2 regions of the Psychrobacillus mangrovi genome follow, and region 2 is predicted to be linked to the other one. Evidence: riboswitches for the same ligand, from Rfam matches in the RefSeq annotation. Region 2 holds a riboswitch; the other holds the start of a gene.
What was found. Region 2 has a riboswitch for cyclic di-GMP ahead of WAX74_RS10165 (DUF5667 domain-containing protein). Riboswitches for the same ligand answer to the same signal wherever they lie in the genome.
Positions count from the first base shown of each region.

Region 1 (11,880 bases), on a different contig from region 2:
ATAGCTTCAGCTCTAGTTAATATACTTGAAACTGAAGCGAAAAAATTAAAAATTTTAGAAATTGATACGGAAGCAAGTATTACAGCTAAGCCATTTTTTGAACGTCTAGGGTACAAAACAATTTGCTTACAAACCGTAGAACGAAAAGGCGTTAAATTGACTAATTATCAAATGGTTAAAAAGATAGAGTTATAAGTTTGTTCTTCAACTAACGGAGTGCTTTAGTTAAAACAAGTGGCTGCCTGTGAGGGTAGCTTTTTCTTATTGAACTAACGGGGCAGGTTAGTTGAATAAGGCATGGTGCTTTTTAAAATTGCTCATAATCCTAAAATAGCATACCGTTTAAATATGCATTTTAAAATACTTAAGCATACAAGGGCGTTAATCCATTAGAGGATTTACGTCCTTTTTGTTGAATACTTTAACTAAAGAAGCATTTGGTTATAGAAAGAAAATAAAGGTTAGAATGTTGAATTGAAAAAGGAAGATATAGACTTGTCGACGTCTGCATGAATGGGAATTGGTGAAGAATTAACAATTTTTTTAATTTGAAGGGATGGATAACAATGCGGAAGAAAATAGTTCTATTCTTTTTCGTGACATTCTTGGTCTCTTACTCCCTGTGCATTACTTTATCAGTTCAGGCTGCTGATGTTCTCGAAACGGAGGAGATTGATGAATTTGTTACGAATTATATTAAACAAAACGGGCTCCCAGGTGCAGCTATTGTAATCGTAAAAGATGGTAAATTGGTTTATGAGCAAGGGTATGGTCACGATTCTAACGGAAACCCACTGACAGCAAAGTCTAAAATGAGACTTGCTTCCGGTTCAAAGCCAATTACGGCATTTTCGGTTTTACAACTGGTTGATGAAGGAAAATTAAACCTGGACGACCCTGTATCTAATTATCTACCTGAAATAACTATGGATGATCCTAACTGGAAACAGATCACAATACGTCACCTGTTAAGTCATACATCTGGGATACCTGATCCAACCATAATAGCTCCAGCTAATACGTTAAAAGAAGGTGTGGAACGTATTCGTGACTGGAAGCTACAATCTCGACCTGGAGAGAAATATGCATACGCTAATGCCAACTATTGGATTTCAGCTTATTTGGCAGAAAAAATGAGTGGGATGGATTTTGCTGACTATTTACAGCAAAAGGTATTCTCACCATTAGGAATGAAATACACATTTACAACAGTAAACTCTGGAGATTTTGTACTGGAGCTGCCCAATGGGTATGTAACAGCATATGGAACTGCAATACCTTGGACAGAGCTGGAACAAATGAAGACGGGGGCTGGAGGAGTTGTAACAACAGCGTCTGATATGGGTAAATGGCTCTCTTTGCATACAAACGAAGGAAAGAATGAATTAGGTGAACAGGTATTATCAAAAGAATTGTTGGAAGAGTCCTATTCACCGCAATTTGGAACCGAAAAATATGGACTTGGTTGGTCGTTAAGTTCACCAAATATCAAACCTGCACGTATTTCACATAGCGGATCATTATCCACATATCAAACTCAACAAGACATTGTCCCTCGTAGTGGATATGCAGTTGCCGTTCTACTCAATAGCTTTACCCCTACGTTCGAACATGCATATGAGATAAGTTCAGAGATAATTGAATTGACGGAGGGCAAAGAAACCGAAGTAAAAGCCCCAGTGCCTAAAATAATTGATTTATCATTAGGTGTTTTAACATTACTCTATCTAATTTTAGGAATTAGAGGAGTAATACTAAGTAGAAGATGGTCGGAGAAACGTAAACAACATCGAGCTTGGAGATTTTATCTACGGTTATCCCCACAAGTGGTGCCAGTATTACTTATAGGATGGCTATTTTTTATTGTTCCGACACTACAAGATAATAGTTCTACAATAAAAGACGCATTCGGTATTTTCCCAGCTGCGATGATCTTACTATCGATTATATTCATTGTTGGGCTGGTTCTTACTATAATGAGAATTTATTATCGAAAAATATTAATTTAAGATCGAGGATTAAGAAATGGGTTATGTATATGTTGTGAGAAGAGAATATGCCGTCCTTTAATTGAACTTATTGCTAAAGCAGCAGGTTAGTTGAACAAGAAAAATGTCTTTTGGTAAAAGTAAGTCACTAAGTTACTGATATATGGGGGACAAAAAATGATATATGTTATTAGACACGGACAAACAGATTTAAACAAGGAAAGAAGAATGCAAGGAAGATTGGGATTACCTCTCAATTAACATGGAATTAAACAAGCGGAAAATTTGAGAGAGAAAATTAAAGATATAAAGTTTGAGTATGTTTTTTCCTCTCCACAAGAAAGAGCTATCCAAACAGCAGAAATAGCGACTGGATTAAAAGTGACAATAGATGCAAGGCTAGATGTTTTTGATTTAGGAGAAGCTGACAGATTAAAAACAAGCGAAGTGAAAATGGCTGGAGTATTACCTGATTCAAGAGTTTATAAGGGTGTTGAAGAGGTAAATAAATGGGGGCGAAAAAATGTTTAATAAAGACTCAGAGAAGAATAAAGGCTCAAAGAAGAGATTTGAAGAAATCCTTGCAGAAAATGGCGTAGCTAATGGAAACAGAATAATAGTAGATTAAGAAACAGGCATTCATTATTTATTTAGTTGGAGTGGATATGAAGGGGAATTACCCCTTTATTGGATAATGATGGAAAACCAATTAATGAATAACACACTTTATCTTGTTCAACTAACGGGTGCTTTAGTCTAAGATCATGGGTTTCTTAGGCTGCTCTATTTTTTTATTGAACTAACGCGGCAGGATAGGTGAAAAACAATTAATACGATGACCTAATCTTTTAGAAGGTGAAATAATGGAACAAGTAATAAAAGAAATTCTGTCTAGCGGAATACTCTTTAATTGAAGCGAATCTATTGTAAGGTAAACAATAATAAATTCAATTTGAGATTAAATTGGAGGGAATAGAAAATGGATGTAAAAACACTTTTGTTAAAGCAATGGGCAAGCTGCTTAGATGAAGAAGACTGGTTTCCACCACTTGAAAATGTGCTTGAGGACATCACTTTTGAACAGGCAATTTGGAAACCAGCTGATGGGGCAATGAATTCCATTTGGGAATTAGTTTGTCATTTACTTTTCTATGAAAAGAGATTTCTGATGCGATTTCTTGGTGAAACAGCTAATGAACCACAGGCAGAAAATAATGAATCTACATTTCTATTACCAACTGAGACGTTAGAAAATTGGAAGGAAACAAAACAAGAATACTTTAATGTTCATCGTGAACTTGGAAAAATACTAGCAAAGTCAGAACATGAAGATTTGTATAGACAGATTCCAGGAGAAGATAATTCATTAGTGCTTGAACTGAAGAGTTTAGCATTGCACGACGCATATCATATTGGGCAAATTGTATTCCTAAGTAAAATGCAAGGAGCTTGGCCAGTGAAACGCAGCTTTTAAAAAAGCTTCACTAGCTTTACAGTTATTCCATTATAGGGGCTTTAATGGAATAAGAATGGGAACATCCAAATCGGACGTTCCCATATTTTATAACTGAAAAACAACAATACTATTTAACAAAATCTAAGATAAAAAAAGTTTGTGAATATTTTCACTTAAACTAACGGTACAGGTTAATTCAATAGAATATTGGTTTTTTATGGTAAGATTATAGAATAAGACAAGATAAGTTATGGGGAATAAGTTGAAGGTCATCGTTTTTAGAATGAACAGTATGAAAATATTATAGGAGAGTCCTAAAATGAAAAAGAAAATGAACTATTTAATCTTACTTTTAACGATCATATTTATGGTTGGTTGTACCAACGTAGAAGATACATCCAATACAGATGTAGAAACAGATTCACAAGAAGTAACCACAGTTGATACAAATAAAAATAATGAAAAAGAAGAAACAGTCACTACGGTTGTTTATGAACCAGTAGTAGAGGAAACGCCGAGTGTTCCGGTTGCGGAGGAAACACCAACCCAACCAAATAATGAACTGTTTTCAGGATACAAACTTATTGAAGTTGATGGTGGCGATTTGTCTGGTTATCGTGAACCTAACATTGTCGTTGACATTGGTTATGGGAACCGAGAATATTGGGCATTTACTAATGAATACGGGCAACTAGTACGAGTCATTGCTGACGAAATCATTCTGCAAGATGATAATAATGAAGCTGTTTTATCGTCTGGCAGATACTATTCTGATGAGGCAAAGGTTCCGGGTGTTGAAAGTGATGTTTTAGATGAAGGACATATCATTGCTGATTCTCTCGGAGGGGTAGCAAATGCTTATAATATCACTCCACAAGATAGCACACTCAATCGACACGGCGATCAAGCTTATATGGAAGATTCAATCAGTAGAGCAGGTGGTGCTACTGACTTTGAAGCAATTATCACTTATTCGAATACAAAAACACAGATTCCTTCGAGTTATCAATATACTTATACGATAATGGGCAACAAGATTGTTGATACATTTGACAACGTGAACCCTGACGAAGTAAATGCATCACTCGGTTTAACAGACAGTGAACCAGTTGAATCAACTGAACCAGCTGAATCAACAGGATCAAACGCAAACGGTGATATTTCTAGTGTTGATACAAACGGTAATGGACAGGTGACGATTAAAGAAGCAAAAGCAGCAGGTTTTAGTATGCCAATAACGAGTGATCATTGGTTATACCCATATATGGACGATCGTGATAACGACGGTATGGTAGGTGAGTAAGCCCCTAAAACTTTGAGGCAAAATAAATGAACGAAGAAACATTTTCTTCGTTGGACGAATTTGCAAATGGGTGTCTATACAGGAACAACTGAAGTTAATGGTCGTATCATCTATAAAATTTGTACCGTGAAAACATAATTTTTTCCACTAAAGGGTGCTTTACTTCGAGAAGGAGTAGAGCCTTTTTTCTTATTAAACTAACGGGGCAGTTTAGTTGAAGAACAACGAGTTTGAAACTATCCCATTATTTTTACGTTATAAAGATAAAGGAGTGATAATTTGAAGAAAATTACTGTTATTATTTTTTCTTTACTACTATTAGTGGGTTGTAGCCAAAGTAATGTTCAACAAAATACCAAATTAGAGGAATCCATTCATTCAATTGTAGAAGACAAGAATATAAGTGAAATAAATATTAACTCTTTAACAAATTTCGATTGGGATAAAGCTTTTCTATTTGCACCTTATACAACGCAAGAAAGTATAGAGGAACAATTAGGTGTTGATTTTAAAGACCCAAGCAAGATTGATATTAGAGATGATATCTATTTATTGGTTTTCCTTAATGGCAAAAAGGTAGTTCATTATGCAGAAGTAAACCGTCAACAGTATGATTTTTCCATAGGGGAAAAGGAATATCTTACTCCTTCTAATGATTCAATAAATATTGACAGGTAATTAAAATAGAATTGTCTTATTCAACTAACGGGTGCTTTACTTCAAGAAGTAGTATAGCATTTTTTCTTATTGAACTAACGGTGCAGTTTAGTTGAACAAGGGATTATTAATTTTCTTTGTAAAAGGAGAAACAAATCTTAATATCGAACTTAAAATATACAAGACTAAAAATAGGAGAGATATTGTGAATTTAAAGTTTTTAGCGTCAAGTATTACTAAAGTTTATATCCAGAATCCAAAGGTTGATGCGGTGTTACTTGGAGGTTCTGTTTCTCGTAACTGGAATGACGAGTATTCTGATATAGAATTATTTGTATTTTGGAAAGAAGGTCCAACGGAAAAGGATAGGAAAGCCTCCATTAATTCAGTTAATGGAAGGATTATTGATTTTCATCATTATGAGGAAGAGGAATGGTCAGAAACATATGTGACTAACGGTGTTAAATTAGAAATTAGCAACTTTTTGACTTCAACGATTCAAAAAATAATTAATGATGTAATTGTAGAGTTTGATAAAGATTTAGATAAACAATGCCTTGTAGCAACAGTTTATGATGGTATTCCACTTTACGGAGAAGAAATATTAAGTAAACTTAAGAAAAAAGTTGAGGTTTATCCAGAAGAACTAAGTGTAGGAATGATAAGGGATAACATCTATCTTGGTAACCGATGGAATAACAGAGAGGCTTTACTTAAACGTGAAGATTGGTTGATGCTTTATAAGGTAATGGTATCTGTACAAACAAATCTGATGGGAATACTCTTTGGATTAAATCGATTATATGTACATCATCCAGCTTTTAAATGGCAAAGACATTCTTTAGAAACAATGAATATTGTCCCAAGAAACACATTTAATCGCTTCACCTCTATTTTGTTAAACCATCCCAAAGAAAGTGTAAGTGAATTAGAGGAAATTACACAAGAGGTTTTTGAACTAATAAGAACAGAGTACCCATCAATAGATTTGTCTGAGGTTATTGATAAATCACTTTTTTTAAGACCAAAAAATAATTGAATTTAATCGAAATGATTATGTTCAACAAACGAGTACTTTAGTTAAACAAGACTATCATTTAGATGGTCTATTTTTATATCCAAAACATCAAGTAGAACGTAGAATTCCATTGTGAAATGTTACACTTAAACTAACGCAGCAGGTTAGTTTAAGAAGCAGGGATTGTTGAAAAGAAGTAGAAGTACTTGTTATATGGGAAGTGATTCAAGAATTGGGCAGGTAAGTTAGAAATGTATGTGAATAAATGTTAGTAGGTCAAATTGTCAGTATACCTAAGATAAGATTTATTGGGTCATTTTGATACCATTTTTTTAGGGGTGAGTTACTATAATATTTTTTTGATTGGCAATTGCAATACTTTAGCGTAACTGAAGCCGAAGGTTTTATCTGGTTAACCTTATAATAGGAACGGGTGCTTTACTTTAACATAAATGAATTATTTAGGATGTTTCATTGTATACTTATTTACTTAGCAACTCTATTGAAAAAGGCAAAATTATCGAAAGATAATGACGCAAAATCACAGGTCTAAAGCATTTGCTACGATGGCTGGGTTACCGAAAGGAGTAAGGAAATAATTGAAAAGAAAAGGTTTTAATTACTCATTAATTTTTTTATGTACTGTTTCCCTTGTTTTTATTGATACGATTTTGTCTGAGGAAGCACGTAGACATTATCCATTTATATGGTCACTCTCTCTGATTCCAATTATTTTGATTAGCTATATGTATCCTAAATGGAAGGTAATTATTGTGTCAGGAGTTTTTTTTAGTATTTTGAAGTACTCAACAGAGTTTAGTCAGAAAACTGCCCCGGATAATTTTGAAATGCATGGACTTATTTTAGGTTCGCTCATTAATTGGTCTATTATTTTAACTGTTGGACATTTCATAATTAAATCTTATAAATTATTTTTAAAGGTAGAAGAACTGACCACAACAGATGCATTAACTGGTATTTATAATCGAAGATATTTTGATTTTTTTATGGAAAAAACTATTCCTATTAGTAAAATGGGGAACAACCCTTTGACTTTCCTAATGTTAGATATTGATCATTTCAAAAGAGTTAATGATAATTATGGTCATCAATGTGGGGATGAAGCTCTAATACATACATCAAACATTATAAAAAGTAATGTAAGAGAATCAGATGCTTTCATTCGTTTTGGAGGCGAAGAATTCGCAGTTATTATGCCAAACACCGATGTTGATGAGGGGCTAATAATAGCAGAACGTATTCGAGAGGCTATAGAGAAATCAGATTTCACTTATAACAATGAACGTATTCATTTAACAATCAGCATAGGAGTATCTTTTTACAATGGGGAGAAAGTTGAGGAATTTATTAAGAAAACAGATAATGCGTTATATAAAGCAAAAGAAAACGGTAGAAATCAGATAGCAATTTTAATTGATAAGAACTTGCTGTAAATTATTTTTTCATCCTCTATTTTAGTCATAAGGGGCGTTGATCCATGATGGATTAACGCCCCTTTTTGTTGAATTTATTAACTAAAGGGACAGGGTTGTTGAAGAAGCATTTACACTTTGGAAGAATAAGTACGAATTTAAGGTATCACAATTCTATAATCATTTTTTGCAACGCCATTAATATTTTTAGTAAATTTATCCTTATAATTATTAAATATGGTAAAATGTTAATAATTAAGTTGTTCTATATTTTGATTTTAATATTAAGGACTTTAGAATCTAAAATTAAGGAGTTTATTCCATGATGAAGCATATAGATAATGATATTTTTTACCGTTCCCTGTTTGAGCATAACCCAGATATAGCCCTTTATTTAGATAGAGAAAGTGTTATTGCTAAAGTAAATCAAAATCTGTCTAAAGTGATGGGTTATTCGGTTGAGGAAGTTTCTGTTACTCCACTTATTAACTATTTACCAAAGTCTGATCAGGATTATTATCAGACTTTGTTTTTAAAAGCCCTTAGTGGAGAACCAAAAAGTATGGAAACCTTCTTTAAACATAACAACGGTAAAAGTATACCGATTAATCTAGTACTGATTCCTGCGATTATTGAAGGTAAAGTCACTGGTGTTTTCGTTATTATAAAAGATAAATCTGAAACTCAAAAAATTGAAAATAGTTTACTGGAGTCGGAAGAAAAATTTAGAGGTATAGTGGAAGAAGCTTTGGTAGGTGTTTATATCTTAAAGGATAATCAGCTCTTATATGGTAACCCATACTATCATCAACTAATCGGAACTAAGTACCCTGACACCAATTTCAATATTTTTAATTATGTTCATCCTGAAGATAGAAAAGAAATTCTATCTAACTTTGATTCGTTAAAAGATGGTAAAGAAGGAATAACACATTATGCTCGTGCAATTCGTGAAGATGGGTCGGAGATAAGGGTTGAAGCTCATTCCAAATTAATTTATATAGACAATGACCCAATAATTATGGGTACAGTCATAGATATTACAGAGAGAGAAAAATCTTGGGAGCAAATAAATTATCTTGCATACTATGACCAATTGACTGGTTTACCAAATCGGAAGTCTTTTGAAGAAACTTTGGAAAAAGAATTAGTAATCGCTAAAACGTTAAATCAGAAGATGGCAATTATGTATCTTGACTTAGATAGATTTAAATATACAAATGATACACTTGGTCACCGTGTTGGGGATAAATTATTGAAGGCTATTTCTAAACGCCTTCAAATAGTACTTGGAGATGAACACCAACTGTTTAGGACAAGTGGTGACGAGTTTGCAATCATTTCCCCTGATTGTAAAACTATTAACATGATAATTGACGTAGCAAATCAAATTATTAATTCAATGGAAGAACAATTTGTCATTGGTCAATACAGACTCTTTACGACGTTAAGCATTGGAATTAGTCTTTACCCGACTGATGGGGAGGATTCAATCTCTCTCATGAAAAAGGCAGATGTAGCCTTACATAACGCAGAACGAGAAGGGAAAAATACTTTTAAAGTATATTCTTCTACAATGGATATTCGGACATTTAGGGCTTTCAAAAGATAATCGAAACGGAACGATTATATATGCGGGAGTTAGTAATGGATGATAAAAACGAATTATCAAAGGTCCTTTCCGATCCGGAATCCATGCAATATTACCCTCATCCTTTTAACGATGAAGAAGTTAAGAACTGGATTAAATGGAACTTGGAAAACTATAAGCTAGATAAACACGGACTGTGGGCAGTTATATTAAAAGAAGGGGATACATTTATTGGTGATTGCGGAATAACAATGCAGAACATCGATAACGAGAAGTTACCAGAAATCGGTTTTCACATTATTAAGGAATATTGGAATAAAGGATATGCAACAGAAGCTGCCTCGGCTTGTAAGGAATATGCATTTAATGTTTTAGGCTATTCCAAAATATTTTCTTATACGACCTTAAGAAATATTCCCTCACAAAAAGTTGCAGAAAAAATCGGAATGAAGACTTATAAGTTTTTTGAGAAGAATGGTGAACAACAAATTGTTCAAGTTACATATGACAATGAAGTATGATGAAAGGCAGTATCACAGTGACTGCTATTCCAGAAACGGGCACGATTGTTTAATAAGCGTCCTTGTTCTTATTCAACTAACGGGTGCTTTACTTCAAGAAGGAGTAAAGCTTTTTTCTTATTGAACTAAAGCGGCAGGTTAGTTTAATAAATATAAAATGAATGGAAGTAAGTAAGAAATGGTTAGAATCAGCGATCCTTAGACCTGTGCGTTACTGCCCCTTTCCAAGTAGCTTGACATGATTATACATTGTAGCATATAGTTAAGTTTATACTTAATTAAGGGGTTGGTTAATTGACTACAAAGGACACACTCAGCCTCGTCTTCGCTGCGCTCGCCGATCCGACGCGCCGAAACATCCTGACCAGGCTGTCACAGAGACCCGCGACAGTAGGAGAGGTCGCCGAGCCTTTCGAGATAAGCGCACCTGCGATCTCTCAGCACATCAAAGTTCTTGAGCAAGCGGGGCTAATCGAACGCACAGCAAACGCCCAGTGGCGGACCCTGACGATCCGCACTGAACCTCTCGATGAGGCATCGGCCTGGGTCGAGAAGCACCGTTACGAGTGGAACCAGCGCTTCGACGAACTGGAAGAACACCTCAAGACCATGACGACAAAGGAGGAACAATGAACATGCCTATATCTGTACCGGAGTTTACCATCACCCGCACCCTGAATGCCAACCGCGAGCTCGTATGGCGCGCATGGACCGAGGAGAAGGAGCTCGGCAACTGGTTACCTTCTACACCCCTGGAGTCCATCTCTTTCGACGTCCGCGAAGGCGGACGCTACCGCTACACGATGGTTAACATTGAGACTGGCGAGGAGTATCCTACTGGAGGAGTGTTCCTCGACGTCGTACCTTTCGAACGGCTCGTTTTCACCTGGGGATACCCCGATGCTCCCATCGAGAACTCCCCTGTCGTGACCCTAACCCTCACGGCACACGGCGATCGCACCGAGATGATCTTCAACCTGCGTGGAGTAGCCGGTCACCTCGGTGATCAGTACTTCTATGACGGTTGGTCCGAAACGCTCGATAATCTGACGACGCTCCTGCAAGACCAGAAGGCGTAGTAGGCGAGTAAGAACAAATAGATGTCTTATTAAACTAACGGGTGCTTTACTTCAAGAAGGGGTAAAGCATTTTTTTCTTATTGAACTAACGCGGCAGGTTAGTTGAATAAGAGATAAGTATTTGTTGGAAACTTTGAAAATGAAAAGGAAATTGTATAAACAACTGAAATTGCATAAAAGGTTGAACCCGAAAAGTTGATAAACCAACAGTCCGGGTTTTTTATTTTATTGTTTTATTGGCTCAATAAGAAAGCTTTTACTCTTAATAATGGGCACATATAAAAATGTTAAAATGTATCGAATGATAAAAATATTAAAAAGTTTGTAACGAAACGATAATTTTTTAGATATATAGGTTGAAAGGAGGTAGAACATTGGGGGAGCTTACAGAAGTCTATGAACAATATGCCGATCAAGTCTTTAAATATTTATTGGTACTTTGTCGTAATGTAGACATAGCAGAGGAACTAACACAAGAGACTTTTTATCAGGCTGTCCGTTCAATAAAGACTTATAATGGCGAATGCAAAATGTCAGTTTGGCTTTGTCAAATTGCTAAGTATACATATTATAAGTACGTTGATAAACAAGTCAAACAACCGCAATCATCAGATCTACTGAACCAATTACCTTCAGTAGAAAACAGTCTCATCGAAAGTGAAAATAAAATTGCACTTTATCGGATGATTCATTTGTTAGAGGAACCGTATAAAGAAATTGTGTTACTTCGTATACTGGGAGGCTTAACCTTTAAAGAAATTGGAGAAATACATTTGAAAAATGAAAATTGGGCAAGGGTAACCTTTTACCGAGCCAAATTAAAATTAAGAGAGC
Region 1 covers NZ_JBAWSY010000037.1:1,062-12,941, reverse strand. Annotated here, with positions in the region: gene WAX74_RS20735 (GNAT family N-acetyltransferase) at 1-195, shown strand, start outside; gene WAX74_RS20730 (serine hydrolase domain-containing protein) at 567-2,009, shown strand; partial or broken gene WAX74_RS20725 (histidine phosphatase family protein) at 2,166-2,501, shown strand; gene WAX74_RS20720 (DinB family protein) at 2,968-3,462, shown strand; gene WAX74_RS20715 (DNA/RNA non-specific endonuclease) at 3,764-4,747, shown strand; gene WAX74_RS20710 (hypothetical protein) at 5,027-5,425, shown strand; gene WAX74_RS20705 (DUF4037 domain-containing protein) at 5,610-6,443, shown strand; cyclic di-GMP riboswitch class I at 6,923-7,005, shown strand; gene WAX74_RS20700 (GGDEF domain-containing protein) at 7,022-7,876, shown strand; gene WAX74_RS20695 (sensor domain-containing protein) at 8,178-9,467, shown strand; gene WAX74_RS20690 (GNAT family N-acetyltransferase) at 9,488-9,967, shown strand; gene WAX74_RS20685 (ArsR/SmtB family transcription factor) at 10,262-10,600, shown strand; gene WAX74_RS20680 (SRPBCC family protein) at 10,603-11,046, shown strand; gene WAX74_RS20675 (RNA polymerase sigma factor) at 11,421-11,880, shown strand, end outside.
Region 1: linked by a shared signal. The riboswitch ahead of WAX74_RS20700 (GGDEF domain-containing protein) and the one ahead of WAX74_RS10165 (DUF5667 domain-containing protein) in region 2 are both predicted to bind cyclic di-GMP.

Region 2 (20,288 bases):
GCTGCATATTCTTTATCCTCAATAGTCAACTTACCAATTACTTCAATTTCTTGTTCTCGATCTTCTTCATCCAGAACTGTAAGAATTTCTCCAACTTCAATGCCACCCATTTTCTCGTCCATTCAAATCCCCTCCTAACATAGATATTTAAAGGTCTCTAATTATTGTACCCTGTAAATAATCGAATAACCCAATAGGGGCTAATATTTTCTACAAAAAACTTTTACAAATAGAAATTTGAAAATGTAATAAGTAGATTTATCCCCCCTCTATAAAGCAAAAGTCCTTACTATACATTTCCAGGTCATACCCTTTCTCCTGTTTTTGAAAAATTCAAATAAAACATTCGTTTTTTGTTTTATCTTCTCTTAAAGTTTTAATACAATTAGTAAAAATAGGATATTTTAAAAGAATTATGGGTTATGAATGAAGGATTTTTCATGCACGCTAGGAGGGATTATATGCGAAGCAACAAAAAAGCCTTAGCACTCGGACTAGGCATAACAGTTATATTAGGAGGATGTAACATGGATACTGAGAATACAAAAAGCGCTGAAAAAGAAACAGTAGCGGCAACAGGAGGTCAAGGAATTGCTTTAAAAACAGAAAACCTAGTGAGCGTCCAGGAGTATACAGGTGAAGGATATGCATTAAGAAATGGTGAGGAAACGGATAAAATCGCAGAAGCAAATCGCGATGCAATTGAAGTAGCAGTAAAAAAATTCTTCAGTGAAAAATATAAAACAGAAGTAATTGTCCATAACTTGGTAGGTGCGGTTGATGGTGTTTCAGTATTCGTAGAATCAGTGGGAGAACCACATTTTCATGCATTTGCTATTGTTCCGATAGATGTAAAAAGTAAAACAGTAAAAACAGACAGCGTTTGGTCACAGGAAGGCCAAATAGAAAATGCCTTATCAGGCGGATTATTTGCAATGGCTTATGACGAAGAAATGGCCAACTTGGATAATTTTGCAAATCTAATAATTAAAGATTACCCTGTTGTCGGTAAAACTAAGGAGGCAGTAGAAAATACTGATACTGGTTACTCAACTCCCTATTACTATATGAGTTTTTTTACTGACGTTTTCGATCGTCTTAACTCTATGTACTTAGAAAACCAAAATGTAAGTAAGGAAGAGCTTAGAAATTTCCTAGATGAAAATAAATTTGAAACGGAAGCTGTAAAAATTACTATAAACCTATTCATGAAAGAAATGAATGTAGATCCAGATAAAGTTACCTATTCACAAATAATTTCTGAAATCGAAAGCACGAATGGTTTGCCAAGAGGTGCTTATACTCTTCTATTACACGATAATTTAATTAATAGTAAATATGGAAGTGGTTCGAAAAACAATAGTATTGAAGAAACTACGATTAATGAAATTATGAAGGAATAGGAGAATATAACCTATGACTACTATAAATAACATAACTAGTCCGAATACTAATGACAGAGATTTAGTTGAGCTAGCAGGCTATCATGCATACCAAAAATACGAGGTTAAAGATATCCTACAAGTTAATGGAAAAGAATTTTATGTTATTAATACACTTTATGATACATCCTCTGGGCTAGATGCATTAACCATTCAAAACTTTGAAACTAAAGAGCTATCCGTAGTATTTGTCGGCAGTGAACAACTAGACAAAGACTGGATTGGTACAAATACAAAGCTTCTAAGCGATGTTCCTCCTGCTCAAATTCAAGATGCTAAAGTTTATTTTCAGCAGATGAACAATAAATATGGGGAAATTTCTTCAGTCTCAGGAAATTCACTTGCTGGTGCTTTAACGAACGCTGTAGCCATCGAGAATCCTCAAGTAAAAGCCGTGACGTTAAATCCTGCCATTCTTCCATCTGGTATGGTTGACCCTACTAAAAATTATGCCAACATTACTAATTACTATAGTAAATATGATTTCCTGACTGGCACTGAAGAGACTATAGGAATGGGAGATCGAATTCCGGGTAACAAATACGGAATAAATAATGGAATTCCCATGTTTTCGATGCTTGGCTCCAACCATACTGGTTATGTAGAAGCGGATGCGGAGGGTAAATTTAAAATCGAAGTCGGCTTAAAAGGAGAGCCTGGTCACGGATTTATTTATGTTGGAGCCGATGATCATATTGTAACAAGTATTTGGTCCGGTTCTCCTTTGTATGGAGGCCAAACTGAAAAGATTCTTATAAACAAAGAAAACATGATCTTGCTTTCAAATGGAATAAGGGACCAAGTGAAAGGCCGTATCACAAATGTTAGAGACTATATCAGAAATTCTGTAAGCATTGTGGAGGATGAAAGTGCTCGATTTAATCAGCGAGTAACGGAGCTACAAGAAACTTTTCAATATATGTTTGAAGAGCTTGCTGGTGACCCAGTATTTAATGGTATTGCCAAAACAGGATTGATTATTAAAAGTTGTATAGATGAACTTTTATCACTTCTTGATTCAGCTGAGGCAAGATGCAGAATTCTAAATAGCATTTTAAACTCTAAGCCTGCTGAATTAATTGAATTTATTTTTTCAATAAATTTAGACGTTGAAGGACTCTTTGCTCCCGCAAAAGCTTATTTAAATCAATTAAAAGTAGATGTTGATCATTTAGTGGAAAGTGCACAGAATGTCGTTCAGAATGATATTCCAGAATTATTTAAAGGCGGGAAAGACTTTTTTGTGGATGCAGTTGTAGGGGAATTCAATGCTCACTATAACATTCTCAATGGAAATAAGGATAAAGTATATAAACAACTAAATGATTACGAGTCTCAAGTTTATGACATAGCCTCTTCTTTTCACAACAAAGATCAAAATTTGGCAACTTCTATCAATTCAGGTTCTTTTCTAGATGATGGAGTAGATTCCATTCAAAAAACAGATGTTTTTGCAATTGAACCTTCCCCTTACGTTGTAGTTGGGATGAAAATAAAGGAGGTACAAGTGGAACTTGCCCATCAACATATGAACGCAATTGGAATATCCATATTAACTCCTATACTTTTAAGTTTAGAAGCATTGCTATTGCTAATCGAAACAGCATTATCAACAATCATAATAGCTGTTAAGGCAGCATTAAACGTTGGTTTGTATGGAAATCCTGTTAGCTTACTCATTAGTTTATTCACTAACTACGAGGAAAGAATTAGAAGTGCTGTTCAAAGTGCGTTAGAACCTCTTGAGGAGATGGAGGTAACCGTGGAAGGTCTCCGAAAAGGCTTTGGTCGTATGCTTGCAAATCTTCCCGAAATGCTAAATAATTTTAAACCATATATAGATACAGCCATTTTTGAACCTGGGAAGTATGAAAATGTAAGAATATATAACGTTTCCGCATTAGCTATACTAGACGAAATGGAACTTCTTTTTAATGATATAGTCTTCCAATTATCCAATGAAAAAGCCAATTCGATTGAAGCTACATTAGAAATCTCTCAAAACGTCTTAGGAAATATACAGATTTTAAAAGAACAGGTGCATCGGGTAACATTATAGTTTTATATAACTGAAAATTCCAAATTTATTAAGAAAGAAAAAGACAAAGAGGGATCTACTCCCCTTTGTCTTTTTTCCCGTTATTCGATTTTTCCTTTTCGTTATTTCCTTGTTGTCTAGCCTCGGAGTCTTGTTTCTGTGCTGCACCCTTTATAGCATCTTCTTCAGCTTTCGCTGCCGCTTCTTTATGTTTAGCCTCTGCTTTTGATTTCGCTTCTTCAGCTTTTAGTGCTGCTTCCTTTTGATTAGCTTCTGCTTTTGCTGCTTCATCTTTTTGCTTAGCTTCTTCTTTTACTTTCTTTTCTTCTGCTTTCAGTGCGGCTTCCTTTTGTTTAACTTCTGCTTTTGCTTTCTCTTCTTCAGCCTTTTTTGCTACTTCTTCGGCTTTTGATTTTGCTTCTTCCGCTTTTTTAGCGGCCTCTTGTTTTTTCTCTTCAGCTTTCGAAGATGATTCTTGTACTTTTGGTGCAACTGGTGTCTTAGTATCTTTAACTTTAGGTACCATAACTGTTGAAGTAGCTACTACTTGTTCCGTAGATTCTTCTAGTACTTTATTTTCCTCTTCTAGGGGTGCTTCTTCTTTTGAATCTGTTGTGTTTTCCTCAACAGTATCATCGGAATCTACTTCTTCAGTCGGTTCTATAGGTTCAGTTGCTTCTTCCTCTGCCGTTTCTTCTGTTTCCTCTTTTTCAAGCTTAGCAAGTTTTTTCTCTATCTTTTTAGCCAATCTTTCTTCAGCTTTTACAACATTTTTAGCAAGTGCTTCTTTAGCTTTTGTATTTTCTACTTTTTCTAAAGCTGCTTGTAAAGCATGAAGATTTGATGAGAATTTTGCTTCTAGATCAGCATAAGCTGGATCTACTTCGGATTCTTCCTCCGTTGCACCGTCTTCATTAACGGGAGCATTTTCATTTGCAACTTCATCCGTAGTGTCTTGTTCAACGCTTTCTTTATACTTAGCTAAAGCCTCGTCTTGTTGTTCTATCGCTAATTGTAATGTTTCAATTGCCTTCTCTTCATCACCTTGTTCAAATAATGCAGTCGCTTCAAGAATTCGTTCTTCCGCTAATGCGCTAAGCAATTCTGCTTCTTTCATGTCATCGAATGTGAAAGCCAATTGCACACTTTCTTGCAATGATTTAAGAAAATAGAAAAAATCACCTGGTAATAACGCAGGTTCTTCCGTATCATTTGTATCTTCCGTAACTCCAGATTCTACTTCTAAGTCATCCTCTACTGTAGTTGTGGAATCATTCGTTTCTGCAAATGTAGGACTAACACCTACAAGAAACACAAGGAAAGCAACAATTATAGATGCAAGCAATGTGTTTCGCAAATTTCCTTTAAAATTGGACATAAAAAAACTCCTCTCTCCTATTAAAAATAGAAATACAAGGAAGAATGGTGAATTGAACCTTATTCAAGTTTTCATCCATATTCTTCGGTAGTTCAGCCACCATAGCCGCTAGACGTTAGGTCTGAAACTTTGCGTCTTTATCTTTCGACAAATTTGCCTTTTTCGAATAAGTATCTACATCTAAATAATGCAAGTCCCTATCAAGGACAATTATATATTACTAGATTATAGATATCTATCTATTTTTAACTAATTTATCTGCGTACTTTTGGCTATGAAAAAGCACCCCCAATTATTAGTGAGGTCACTAAACAAGTTAGATTGTACATGACGTAATTGTTTTTTGAACAAAAAAGCACTTACTGTTCAAAATTGAACAGTATAGCAATGTATGAACTTAAATTGAGTGTTTCTTGGGTTGAAATCATGGGGGCCTACCTGCATTTACTTTAATTTATTATATCGGACAACGATGTTTTATTAGATAGAAGAAAGGCTTAATTGTAAGCATACAATAGTTGATTAGAGTGGAGGGCGGCGACTCCAGCCGGAATAGCATGAGCTGAAGACCCTGGACTGAGCGTAGCGAGGGAAGCGGCTGAAGCCATGCCGGCGGAAAGCGTCCGCCTGGAACGGAAATCAACGTGGCCAGACAAAAAGCGAGTATGTGAACGAAATGTCGTTCACATACTCGCTAATAGATACCTTAAAAAGTGCCTTATAGGTAAGTGTAATTATGTTACTGCTCCATTAAGCTTGAGACAGATACACTTTGTTTATTATCTGGTTCATCAAGGGAATGGATTGTAGCTTTGCCATTTCCTTTGTCTACATGCTCAATATAAATATTTTCACCATTATAGGTTACATTAATCATATTAGGGGAAAAAACAATCTCTTCTGCTCGTTGTGCATTCATTGCTTCCACCTCCTTTTAATTTTAAATCTTTATTATATTTTCCCACTCTTACTTTGATATACGCTGTAAATTTATTTTCCATTATCTAATTGTCACTCATTATGTCTTTTCTTTATTTCTTTTGAAACTTTTTTCAACGCTTTTTTAGATCCTCTTTCTATATCACGTTGAAATTTACGTTCTTCGTAACGAACAAATATTGTATTTAAATCGTATCCCTCTGGATATAACTCTGTTGCTTTTACTTCTAGCTGAATTCTTTTTACATTTACCTTTAATATTTCATTATTATAGAACACTAATACATTATTGAGATTATCTTTTTTCTCATATACAATACCTGAATCATTTTGTTCCATTAATTTTACTCTGTCCCCTTTTTCAAATTCATAAGTGGTTTCATCTTGAATAGTCGTTTGAATAGGCTTTTTAATTTTATTGTCTCTAACCCGTTCTAAATCATAGTTTTTATTTTCAATATAATGCTGTGCCTTTTGCAGTACCTTTTCACGTAAATTCATTTTTTTTGAAATCCAAAGTGCGTTACTGTCTCCTGATTTACCTATTAATAGCTTATACATCGGCTCTAATGTTTCACTATTAAATTGCATTGCGGCATTCATGAAGTCACTATGAATTTCGGAGTAGCGTTTTATTTCCCCGTAATGAGTGGTAGCAACGGTTATACACCCCATTTGATAAAACTCCTCGAGAATAGCAATGGCTAGCCCAGCACCTTCATTCGGTTCTGTCCCACTTCCGATTTCATCAAAAAGTAGTAGCGTATTATTAGTGGACGCACCCATAATCTCAGATATATTTTTCATATGAGATGAAAAAGTACTAAGGGAATTTTCAATGCTTTGATTATCTCCAATATCCACAAACAGCTGATCAAACACAGCTATTTCCGTACTTTCATCTGCCTCAATATGAAACCCTGACATGACAGCTAATGTTAATATTCCTATTGTTTTTAAAACAACTGTTTTACCACCAGCATTGGGACCAGTAATAATTAAGCTGCGATAGTCATTTCCTATTTCGAAATCTAAAGGTACAATATTTCCAGACAAAAGCGGATGCTTACAATTCGTCAGTTTAATGTATCCATGATTATTTAGCCTAGGCTCAATTCCATCCATTTTTTTACTAAACTTTGCCTTTGCAAAAATCATGTCATACTGACCTATTAGTTCAATATTGATGTTTATTTGTCTTGTTTCTTCAAGAATACTTCCTGAAAGTGTCGCTAAGATTTGATACTCCTCTATGGATTCCTCTGCCTTAAGCACAGCCAATTCTGTATTTAGTTTTGAAATAGCTGCTGGTTCAATAAACACGGTGGACCCTTTAGAAGAAACCTCGACGATTGTGCCCGCGACTTGGTTTTTATAAGATGCCTTAATAGGAATCGTAAAACGATCATCTTTTTTACTAATGAAGAATTCTTGAATATACTCTTTGTAAGCACTACTTTTCAGGAACTTATTTAATCTTTCTTCTATCTTTTCTTCAGCTTTAGCGATATGATTTCGTATTCGCTTTAATTCCTTACTAGCTTCCGAATCGACTCTGTTTCCTCTTATCGAATGATTAATATTTTCTTCTATGTCTCTAAATTCCATCATCGAGTGAGAATAAGAATGGAGAACTGGAGCAAAAAATTCTTTATCTAACATGAATTTCTTTATCGTTCTACATCCTCTTAAAAAGTCCGATATAGCCACTAATTCAGATGGTCCTAAAATCATTCCCTTTTCAAGCTTTTCTATATGAAGATTTATATTGGAGATACCTTTCAGAGGAAGATGACTTTCAGCATCTAATAATTTCCTAGCCTCTGTCGTTTCATTTAACTTGTTTTGCACCACCTTCATATTCGTGCTTGGTTGAAGCTTATCAAGTAATTCCTTACCTAAACTACTCACACAATGTAATTTCACCATTTCCTTTAATTCGTTATATTGTAATTTTTCATATGTCATCGTATTCACGTGTAGTCCTCCTTAAATAATTTGAAAGCGTAAGGCGCCCGCATAACCGTAACAAGCTTTGCACAGAAGCAAATTGGCATTTGACCTCGATATGCTGGCGATTGTCTTAAATAATAAATGCCCGCAAGAAGCTTACCTACCATTCCATTTTCACGGATCACATCGGAAAATGAATAGAAAGCTCCTGCGGGCATTCAGTCGTCAACAAAAGATACGAAGAAAAAAGCATAGCAGGACAAATCCCACCATGCTCTTCGACTTAACATTTTTGTATGTTAAATGAATATATGGAAAAGGAAGCAGTCTTTAGGTAGGTATTCACAATGCTTCATAGACATTGTGAAACAAGGCACACTTAATAAACTGGAATAAAACCAGTTCTTAAAAGCCTTATTAAACTAATCAGTATTAGTTCATACCTGCTTCAGACATACTTCACCACACCTTTTATTAGAATATTTTCAATATAGCATCATTTAAAAATAGAGTCAATCGGTTAAATTATAGTCCCCAATCTAATTTTAAAACTTCTTTTAAAACTAATAAGTTTTCACTACCTATACGAACTGCAATTTTTTGTTCCAATACGGCCTTTAAGGATTCATTCTTCTCATAGCAGGCTTCACCTAATTTAGTTAACTGAATACATTTTTCTTTTTTATTGTTAGGAACAGGCTGAATTTCTATTAATTCTTTTGACTCAAGGCTCTTAATGAGTTTATGGGTTGCCTGCCTAGAGATATCTACATGTTTTGTAACATGAGAAATAGTAGGCCTCTTTTTATAGATCCTTGCCATGATAAACCATTCCGAATTAGAAATATAAATCTCGCTATTATCGTTCCATGATTGTTCCGTTATTTTCCTTAACATAAGATGTCTCTCACTTAATAAATCAATTAAATCTAGTTGCTCTAGCGCAGAGTTCAAGTATTTCACTCCATTCCTTTTCTCTGCTAACAATATACAAAAACCACCACTCAATGTCAACTTGGTTGACATTGAGTAAAAACTGAATTATAATTATTTTAGTTAACTTAGTTGACAATATTATTTGTTAGGAGCATGTAAAATGTTTAATGTTGGGGATTTAATTATTTATTCTGCTCATGGAATATGTCATATAGATGATATTTGCGAAAAAACGTATAATGATGTCACGAAAAAATACTATGTCTTGCACCCTCTTGATAATGCAAAAGTATCTATCAATATACCAGTAGATTCTCATACCGTCGTAATGTTAGATATGTTAGATCAAGATGAAGCAAAAGTAATTATGGAATTGTTTAAATCGCCAGGTGTTAGTTGGATCGAAAATAACAACCTGCGCAAAAAAACATATACAGACATTATCAATACAGGCGACCGTAGAGAAATTTCTAAAATATTAAACACATTAATGCGAAAAAAAATGGAAACGGATCTCACCAAAGAAAAGCTCCTTGATCAAGATATCCAGCAAATGTATTCAATACAGCAAATTTTGTTTAGAGATTTATCTCACTCATTACATACATCAGTCGAATCAATTAGACAACAGGTTTCCCACTCCCTGAAGTCTTCTATGCAAACAACCTAACTAGTAAACACTTCTTTATGAACGATATAAAGAAGTGTTTTTCACTTAAAACAGTCCATAATACTTATACGTTAGTATCATAGACCCAAAACCATTGAGCTTCCAAAGCACTATTTTTACCAACTATACCCATTTTTACTTGCGTGCTATAAAATTTGGTAACTATAATTATAAATGATAATAGAAAACCATTAATGATATGGGGATGAAGAATATGAAGAAAGCAATTTTGTTTTTAGGGATATCATTAACGATGATTTTAGCATCATGCGGTGATACGGACGAGTCAACGGAAGATAAAGACGTTTCCGATACAAGTGTTACTACTGAAGTTTCTGCAACTGAAACAACAAATGTCGAAGATGGTGAACAAAAAGAGGAAACAGAAAATACCGAAGAAAAATCAGAAGTTAATTCTGACGATAAAAGTACAAAAGCCATTCCTCAAGGAGAAAATCTGTTAAAAGAGGATATCGTATTTGAATATGAGGATGGAGACATAGTCATGACCATCAATCATGCTGAGTTCACGAAAGAATTTGCATCCTCTACTGGAGATGACAAGCGAAGTATAATTTCTGATAAGGAAATTTACCTTCATTTATCAGGGAGCATCAGTAACGACACACTAGATTCATTTAGTTATGGTCATCAATTAGGTAGCGTTAAGTTTAAGGCAATTTACGATAACAAACATGAATTCGATTTCCTAGCAACAACAGAATCATTAGACGGATCTAAATTGGAAGGTGCAAGTATCGATTCCTTACAAGAGCAAACTTTCCACTTATACTCACAAGTCCCTCTTCCAGTGTCTGAGCGGGATAACTCCCTAGTTTTTGTTGTAATCGATAGTGAAGGCGAGCACGAAATCACCCTTCGTTAATAACAGTAAAGCATCCAAGCCTTTAATCGGTTGGATGCTTTTATTTTCATTCTAATGTTTTTTGGCTATTCCAGAAATCTCATCTAACTTTGATACATGTTTTCCAACGAACACTGAGCGATCAAGGTATTTATGGAAAAACCATTCTCCTCCAGCAATTATAATCGCAGAGATGATTGCACCAACTGCGAGATTCTCGTTAGCATCCGTAAGTGCAATTAACATATACCAAATGACCAGGAAGCCAATGATTAAATCAGCGATAGTAGCCATTATATTACGCAATCGTTTTGGAGCTAACCTAAAGAGAATAAAATCACCCAATACATATGCGAATAAGGTTAAAACTAAGCTAGTCCAAATGGTATCCATGAAAGGAACATCGAATAACAGGGTTAATATAATTAAAAGAACCACTGCAATCATAACAAATTTGATACCGATTGCTTTTAAATGATCCATTATTCTACCTCCTCAATATTTTCTTCTCCTATTCTTTACCCTGTACTTGGTTGCATAAATCATATTTTTCCATTTTCGAATAAATTTCTGCATCGAAATTTACTTCGAAACTTCATATATAATAGAATAGTAATAGCCCAAGAAAGAGAGATGAAACATTTTGAGACTTAATGTTGTACAAACTAAAGAAGAACTAGACACGGCTTTTGATATTCGTATAAAAGTGTTTGTTCATGAGCAACTAGTACCTTTGGAAGAAGAAATTGATGAGTATGAAAATGAAGCAGTTCATTTTCTCCTTTACGATGATGAAAACCCAATAGGGACTGCTCGTTTTCGTATAGTCAACGGTGTAGGTAAGGTGGAATAGATGTATAATGCAAGGAATTGAGGAATACGCTAAACAACACAATATAAAAAAACTAGTACTGCATGGCCAAACGCATGCTGAAAATTTTTATCATAAATTAGGATATAAAACAGTTTCAGACGTATTCTTAAAGCAGGTATTCCACATATTGTGATGGAAAAAGAAATTATGTAAAAACAAATACATACCTAATATAATGTAAAAACAATCTGTCAAATTTTAAGAAAGGGACTACCATTAATTCATTGAATTAATGGTAGTCCCTTCTTTCGTTAAATATAATAGCACATAAAAAAGCCTCACTTCTTCAACAGTGAGGCCTCAAATTCCATTACTATGGAATTTCATGAGAAAAACGAAGGGAGATCTTCTTCAGTTATCAACTGTTTCTCATATTAATAGTGTAACCTAAAAATCAATTCATCTAACTGGTAATATAATCTAGTTAACTGATTAATTAGAAGTAAATGAATAAAAATTATTATTTAAAAAATCATAATAAATAGGATAAATTAACTTTATCTTTGCTATTTATTTCAAAATAATATGAAATAATATAAATTTGTACATTCATTTTTGTACAATTGTATCTACTGCCAAATTATCACTTTTTCACCTGTAAAACTATGACTCGTTAACATTTAATACATACTATTCACCTAATAGGACAGACTACAATGGAAGAGAGAATCTCACGGTTTTTTCTTCTTATTTAAATTCAATTTTAGGGGGTAGACGAATGCCGATTGTAGAAGTTAACTGTTCTGTTGCAAACTGTGTGTTTCATGCGGAAGGTAATATTTGCGGAGCTGATCAAATCAAAATCGATATTGATTCCCAATCAAAATACGACTCTGAGTTTGCTACGGAATTCGACTTTTTTAACCGTACCGAAGAAGCAATTCATTCTGCAGATACATGCTGTAAAACATTTAAACCAAAAAACAAATGATTTATTATTTTCAACATTCTATTGAAATCTATTTATCTGCAAAGATATCTCAATAGATGCGATAGAAGTCATGAAAAGGTTTTATAGTCTATTAAAGTTTTGAAAAGAAACGACTTTCCCTTAATTGAATTTAAATTTGTTTGTGGTCAGCCAGTTTATCTCTGGTTGGCCTTTTTTATATATACCGTGAACGTATGTAAATGGATCATCAGTTCCATGAATTGAGTAAAAGACCTATTACGGATAATTAACGACATTTAAAAAAGGCGTCCAAAAGCCAAGAAATGGACTTCATAGACACCCTTATTGCAGCTACAGTCATAATGTGACCACGTAATCGTAATGCTTGGATTCCTTGTACGACTACTAGTGGTACTCCTGTTGTGTCAAGTGCATAGTAAAGGCCAGTTAACCGTTGTGGGATTCAATCGGGTCAACTATCCTTTCACTTGTTCATATAATGTACTGAGAGGAGGCGTAACAGAATGGATCGAGTTATTTTTTTAATGTTGGCTAGTATTTTAGCTGGTTTTGCATTATTAAAGGTTCCTTTAGAAGGTACTTTCTTAGCAGGTATAGAGCCAATAACTAACCTAATCGGTATTTTAGCTATTGTGATTTTCTCTCTTTTCCTGATATTTAAAGGTTTAATGGCACTACTAGGAAAAAAATAAAAAGAAGTTTAGACTCAGATTTATTCTGAGTCTTTTTTGGTTTACTTCCTACAAGAAAAGTTTGCAAAATCAGGAATGTAACTTATTTAACGCAAATCTTCTCGTTTTTCATTTGATTGCGTAGCGAATTGTTAACGTGTCTGTCCTAACAAACATTCTTAGCTCTCTCTTTCGAAATCACCTAAAAATTCACATGTAAACTTTATGCGAATGCCCAATGAAAAATTAGAATCCATTTTCCACTAACCACTTCATAATGCTTTCTTCTCTCTCCTTAACATCGTCATGCTGCGCATCGTATTTACTCATTTTCTTCTGTGCCACAATATTCCCATCTACCATATACAATACTCTTTCGGTTTTTGCTGCGACCTTTGTATCATGCGTAACGAGCATTATGGTCGTCCCGTTTTTATTGATCTCTGCAAGAATTGACATAATCTCTTCTGTCGATTTGGAATCTAATGCTCCGGTCGGTTCGTCTCCAAATATGATATCCGGATCATTTATCAATGCTCTGCAGATACCGACTCTCTGCAGCTGTCCACCAGACCCTTGAGTGATATTATTATTTTCAAGCTTATCAATCCCTGTCATTTCCAGCAGTTTTTTTGCTTTTTGATATACCGCATTTTTATCAGCATCTTTTGATACAAGAGCAGGAAACATAACATTGTCAATAAATGACAGATTTTTCAAAAGATTAATATCCTGAAAGATAAACCCCATGTTATTCAATCGGATCTTCGCCAGTTCCTCTTCTTTGAGTCTTTCGATTTCATTGTCTTTAAATTTCACACTACCAGAAGTAATTCTATCCATACCGCTTATATTATATAGCAGCGTTGACTTCCCGCTTCCGGATTGCCCCATGACCGATACGAATTCGCCTTCTTCTATCTCTAAGTCTACATCTTTTAAGATATGAAGCTCATTATCTTTTCCTAATTCTACTTTTTTATTAATACTTCTAGCTACTATTATATTGCTCATATATAATCCTCCAATGCCAAATATTTAAACCAAAGTTTATACCGCAGAGGCACCACGGAATGCCTTATTTTTTAGGAATCTGCATTTTTATCTGCATCGGTGCCTTCACGCAGTATGCTTCTTCTATCTTCGGGGATACGCCTCGCCCCCAACCTTATTCAGCCGTTCTAACTTCTTAAAACTACAGATAAATCATCTTCTGCTGTTACCTTACAGCACACAGAAATAGTAAAACCAACGACTACAATCAGTACTAACGGACATAATAGCCAAGTCTGCCATGCAACATTAATTAATTCAATTTTTGCGGCTCCCATAGAGGACATTGCCATACTTACAAGAAATTCCCCTAAATAATTTGAAGCCAGCACTCCAACTATGATTCCCAATATCAGTACCATCATAGTTCCTGCCATATATTGATGTTGAATATTTTTAGAAGTTAATCCCATACTTCGCATGATTGCAATCTGAGACATATCCTTTGATAATAGCATCCGAAGGAATTGTGCAGTTATCAATACAGCAATGATTACTGCAATTACGATTCCGCCTATAACAATCAGGCTCATCTGTTCAATGATATTTCCAAGAGTCTGCCCAGTATATTCTTTGATATCATTTACCTGCGCAGAATCGTAAGCATTCTGGTAGTAGTCCATTTTTTCACGAATATCAACGCCTTGAGCCATATCCATGCTCACTATATACCAAAGAACTGCCTCTTCATTTACCCCAAGACTCGTATGTGCTTTTGCTGTTTTTCCCCCATTTGTAATATCCTGATAAATACCCGTTACTGATAAAGTCTGTTCTTCATCGCCAGCCCTAACTGTTACTTCATCTCCTACTTTCTTGTTTAATCCGTCAATTGCGGCATTGGCAAAGGAAAGCGAAATTTCTCCTTCACCCTCCGGTGCTCGGCCTTCCAGATATTTTAATGGAAATACGGAATAATCTCCGATTTCTATATTAATATAGTCCCAGGAACCTTCCGCGTTTTTGACCTGGTAGGAGCTTGTAATGTAGGCTGCAAACTTTTCAATATCAGAATCATTTTTCAACTCTTCCTGCAGTTTTATAAAATCTTCTGTAATACTATCAGTTCTTCGAAGATCGATTCTCATGTCGTGTTTCCCTATTCCCATATATGTGGAAAATTCGGGTGAATTCATGGTGTTATAAATATTTAAAGGGAGTATGACAATAAACGTACATACGATAAAAATAACAAAAAGCAGCCTGTATAATTTGAATCGTTTCCATACATCCCTCATCCCCATGTAAATATTGGTGCTTAAGAATTTGTTCTTTAGCAGCGGGAAACTGTATTTTCGGTTCTTTCCGCGCTCCATGATATCTGAACGTAAAGCTTCCACCGCAGAAATCTTATCGATGCTTTTCAGTATTCGCTGACAGTACATCACTATCATGAAATATACAAGTAATGGAGCTATAAGCGATAGCACATACTTTAAGCCGCCTGATAAATCGGAAGATATGTAAAGTCTCATATTACCGTTTAACAGATTTACCGCTGCAAAGGAAAGCAGATAACCGATAATACCGGCTGCTACTGAGATGACTCTGTATTTATTAAGATAGACCTTTTTTATATCTTTTTTGGATATACCCATTGCTTTCATAACACCGATTTCTCTAATATCTTCATCAATCGTTGCCAGAAATGTAAGTCTAATACAGAGCGAAGCAATTACAATAAGCAGAATACTAATGAATATAATGACAATCGCAACTGCCATATCTGACATGGCATTAAACATCGTAAATATCTTTCCTCCGATTATTGGACCGTTTGCCGGAAGACCTGCTTCGATATAGGCAGTCTGAACAGCAGCAGAATCACCGTTTTCATTCAGCTTGAACTCGATCAGGTATTCCAGTTCCCCACCTTGCAATTCTAGCATTTCATCATAGTCATTCTGATTTATCACAAACCGTTTCGAAGAAGTAAGGGAGGAGTTCATCTCAAAATCTCTTGCATAATCTGATATGGCAAACTCTTTTTCATACCCGCCACTTTTCACCGTAATCGTATCACCTATTTTTAAGTCATGTTGTTCCATAAAATAAATGGGAACAGCCACTTTTCCTTCCTTTACATCCAGTTTTTCATTATCCAAATCCAATATAAAATCAAATTCCTTATTCTGTACAACAAATGAAATATCCTGTATAGTTCCAGCCATCGTTTGATTTTGACCAAAATGAATATTGCTTCCATCAATATTCTGAAGAAACATCGTCTCCTGCATCGCTATATGGTCACTGTATTGATCTGTGAATTGGTCGATTTCTGCCTGGTCATATTCTCCGGCATGCATCACCGTAATGTCAGATGGTACTGCACTCTCCTGAAGATCTGACATCCCCTGAATCAGATTGGCTATGTTATTTATGGCACTGGCTGCCAAAATTACTGCCATCGTGATAAATACAAATACTGTCATCGTTACGATTTTATTTCTGATGAAATCATTCTTGACTATTTTCAAAAACATTATTTTTTCTCCTTCCTACATCGATAATATTTTTTCTATTTTATCCTTGTCTCTATCAATCTTGGTCATTTCTTCAGAGGAAGAATTTCCATCTACTTTTAAAATAATAATGTTCTTAAATGCTAGTTTCTTAGTAGACTTGACCTGAATGATTATTGAACTTACTAAAGTAATCATACAAAATGGTATTTATTCGGTAAGCCTGCTTAAGTCTAATTATTCCCTAAGCCCCCAGACCTATTTTATCAAGTGTGACTATGGGAGTATTTAATAGATAAAAAAATTATGTATCGATAAATATGATGATAGCGAATAGTTATTTATTACCCATTAATAAAAACTATACACATTATTCCCCCTTTAAAAACCTTCTATTAGAGTTTGATTGTAACCCAACTACTATTAATCTAGCGTTAATATTTTGTAATGTTTTTGTACGTAAAACACTCTTCTATTATTGTTACAGGAGTGTTACTGGTGCCTGGCACCCAAATTTGTCAAAGGAGAAGGATAACCTGTTTGTATAACTCCTCTTTACTCAGAATTTAATGAGACAGGAGATTATTTTGCTAAAACATTTACGGATAACAACAAAGTTTTTTTAGAAACTTAAAAGACACTGGTAGCTCAAATAAGGAAAACCATGCACACGGAATAAGCATGATATATGCCGTTGACCTTGAATAGATACGAAAAGTGAAAGGTTTTCAGTCTACAGGCTTGGATATTCAAACAAATAAATAACGAAGATGTATAACTTTATGTCACCAAAGAAGAAAGCTTCAACCTCTATACTTACAACCTCATTCTCAATAAAATATCTTACAAATTCACCAAATAGATTTGATTTCTAATGTTTGTCTCTGAAGTGTTCTTAAACCTTCTGTCATCCCAAAAATCTTGAAAAACAAATTCTAACAACATAAAAAAGACTACCTCCTTAAATTTAGGAAGTAGTCTTTACTTTTGAAAAAATTATTTACATAACAAGTTCTCAATATGAATGAAAAATAGAATTAACTATTTCTCTGATGTTTGGCTAATGATGCTACGTTTAGCATTCACAAGTCGTATATAGAACTTTTGAATAACCCACTTCATTTTATTGATGTGGAGTTTCCTTATTGGTTTTACGTGGTTTTGGTTTGTGATACAAACCGAGCTCTTTTTGCTCTTTTGCTAAAGAGCGATAAAGTGAAATCATCATTAAAATAATAATAACTGAAAATGGAAAGGCCGCTACAATCAAAGCATTTTGCAGTGCTTGAAGTCCACCACTATATAAAAGAACTAAAGCTACAATTGACTGTGCAATACCCCACGTTAATTTTACGGCAGTAGGTGGTATAAGTGATCCATTCGTTGTTTGCATGCCAAGTACGAATGTGGCTGAATCGGCAGATGTAATAAAAAAGGTACCGACAAGTGTAATTGCAACGATAGACAGAATTGTAGACCAAGATGATTCATGAAAAACAGCAAATAAAACTTCCTCAGTAGCTAACTGAGATAAATCAATACTTACAGCTTTTTGAACCTCGATTGCTGATGTACCAAACACAGCAAACCATATAAAGCTTACTAGAGCAGGAAGTAATAAAACCCCAATGACAAATTCACGTATCGTCCTTCCTCTTGATACACGGGCGATAAAAATACCTACGAATGGCGACCATGAAATCCACCATGCCCAATAAAAGATCGTCCAGCCATTAATCCAAGAACGGTGCTCTTCATTAAGCGGTGCAATACGGAAGCTCATTTGGACGATATTTTGTATGTAGCCTCCAAGCGAATCAGTAAACATGTTTAAGATGAGGATTGTAGGTCCCGTGATAAACATTAAGATTAATAAGGCAATCGCCAAATACATATTTGCGTTACTTAAAATTTTGATTCCTTTTCCTAATCCGGTCCATGCTGAGATGATAAATAGAACGGTAACAACAGCCACGATGATCAATTGAATGGTGAAATTAGTTGGTATTCCAAATAAATAAGATAATCCCCCATTAATTTGTGTTGCACCAAATCCTAAAGTTGTTGCAACACCAACAACTGTTGCAACAACAGCTAATACATCTACAACTGTTCCAAGGGGACCTTCCATTGCCTTTTTTCCTAAGACAGGTTTTAATGTAGCGGAAATGAGACCAGGTTCACCCTTACGAAAATTGAAGTATGCTAATGCTAATGCTACGATTGCGTAAATCCCCCATGCATGAATGCCCCAGTGGAAAAATGTATACCTCATTGCCTCTTTATGTGCAGCGTTTGTGCCTGCTTCAGCTAGTGGGGGTTCCATGAAGTGGGAAAGTGGTTCCGCTGCTCCCCAGAATACAAGACCAATTCCCATACCTGCACTAAATAACATCGCAAACCAAGAAGCTTTCGAAAACTCAGGTTTATCATCAGGTTTTCCTAATTTTATTGTCCCAACAGGGCTGAAAATAAGAAAAACACAAAAAATTACTATGATTGTAACTAAAATTAAATAGTACCATCCAAATGTGGTCGTAAGAAATGCTTGTAGATTTCCTGTCGCTTCTTCAAAACTCTCCGGTGCAGCAACACCGAATATAACTGATGCCAACACAATCGCCACCGAAATCCAAAAAACGCTTGAAATTTTTTTCATCAAAACTTCCTTTCTTATAAAAGTTTCACATATATTTTTTTCTAATAAGTACAAAAGAAACTAACCTTTTAAGCCTAACAAAGTTTCTCATTCTATACCAATAAATATGTAATTTTGTCAAAATTATTGATAAAATTTATTTTCATTAAAGTGTATATTAGTAATTTCAATAAAAATAAATACATATTCTTTTCTATTCTTTCACTCAACGTATTTTTCTATGCAGTGTAAAAATAATCTTATTAATGAATCGGAACCGAAAGTGAAAAAGAGAAAATCGGAGCGACTAGCTTTAGAAGAACGGATATCTTCATGTAACGAAAGACATAAAGAAAGAGACTTCTCAAAAGTTTGCACAACTAATGAGAAGCCTCGATTATAATCCTCTACGTTAGCAAAATGCTAGCATTTTGCTTTCAACCTACATAAAAGCCTTCATTATCAGGGTTTCAAGCGATAACTACGATCGATTACGCTAGAGATTCCTCTTATTTTAAGGAATTCAGAAAGTTAGAGAATGAAGCTACTACGTATTGAAAGTATCCTAGCATTTTGTCCTTTACTGCTTCTGCACTATCTTCTACTTGCTCACCTTCAGCTGTTGGTGCTGCTGGTTCTTCAGTTGCTGGTGCTGCTGGTTTTTCACCTGCTACGTCTTCTTCAACTGCTTCTGTACCATCTTCTGCTTGGCCATCTTCAGTTGCTGGTGCTGCTGGTTCTTCACCTGCTACGTCTTCTTCAACTGATTCCGTACCATCTTCTGCTTGGCCATCTTCAGTTGCTGGTGCTGCTGGTTCTTCACCTGCTAGGTCTTCTTCAACTGATTCTGTACCATCTTCTACTTGGCCATCTTCAGCTGTTGGTGCTGCTGGTTCTTCACCTGCTGCGTCTTCTTCAACTGCTTCTGTACCATCTTCAATTTGGCCATCTTCAGCTGTTGGTGCTGCTGGTTCTTCAACTGCTAGGTCTTCTTCAACTGCTTCTGCACCATCTTCAATTTGGCCATCTTCAGTTGCTGGTGCTGCTGGTTCTTCACCTGCTATGTCTTCTTCAACTGCTTCTGTACCATCTTCTGCTTGGCCATCTTCAGTTGCTGGTGCTGCTGGTTCTTCACCTGCTATGTCTTCTTCAACTGCTTCTGTACCATCTTCTACTTGGCCATCTTCAGTTGCTGGTGCTGCTGGTTCTTCACCTGCTAAGTCTTCTTCAACTGCTTCTGTACCATCTTCTACTTGGCCATCTTCAGTTGCTGGTGCTGCTGGTTCTTCACCTGCTAGGTCTTCTTCAACTGCTTCTGCACCATCTTCTACTTGGCCATCTTCAGTTGCTGGTGCTGCTGGTTCTTCACCTGCTAAGTCTTCTTCAACTGCTTCTGTACCATCTTCTGCTTGGCCATCTTCAGTTGCTGGTGCTGCTGGTTCTTCACCTGTTCCTT
Region 2 covers NZ_JBAWSY010000006.1:35,747-56,034, forward strand. Annotated here, with positions in the region: gene WAX74_RS10150 (DUF1292 domain-containing protein) at 1-122, opposite strand, end outside; gene WAX74_RS10155 (DUF1672 family protein) at 528-1,403, shown strand; gene WAX74_RS10160 (SA1320 family protein) at 1,417-3,501, shown strand; gene WAX74_RS10165 (DUF5667 domain-containing protein) at 3,557-4,858, opposite strand; cyclic di-GMP riboswitch class I at 4,942-5,026, opposite strand; gene WAX74_RS10170 (small acid-soluble spore protein H) at 5,598-5,777, opposite strand; gene WAX74_RS10175 (endonuclease MutS2) at 5,870-7,774, opposite strand; gene WAX74_RS10180 (winged helix DNA-binding protein) at 8,276-8,647, opposite strand; gene WAX74_RS10185 (CarD family transcriptional regulator) at 8,847-9,356, shown strand; gene WAX74_RS10190 (hypothetical protein) at 9,571-10,242, shown strand; gene WAX74_RS10195 (DUF2512 family protein) at 10,294-10,704, opposite strand; partial or broken gene WAX74_RS10200 (GNAT family N-acetyltransferase) at 10,865-11,248, shown strand; gene WAX74_RS10205 (DUF1540 domain-containing protein) at 11,814-12,026, shown strand; gene WAX74_RS10210 (hypothetical protein) at 12,512-12,700, shown strand; gene WAX74_RS10215 (ABC transporter ATP-binding protein) at 12,926-13,693, opposite strand; gene WAX74_RS10220 (ABC transporter permease) at 13,861-16,215, opposite strand; gene WAX74_RS10225 (glycine betaine uptake BCCT transporter) at 17,318-18,853, opposite strand; gene WAX74_RS10230 (putative sodium/potassium/calcium exchanger) at 19,342-20,288, opposite strand, start outside.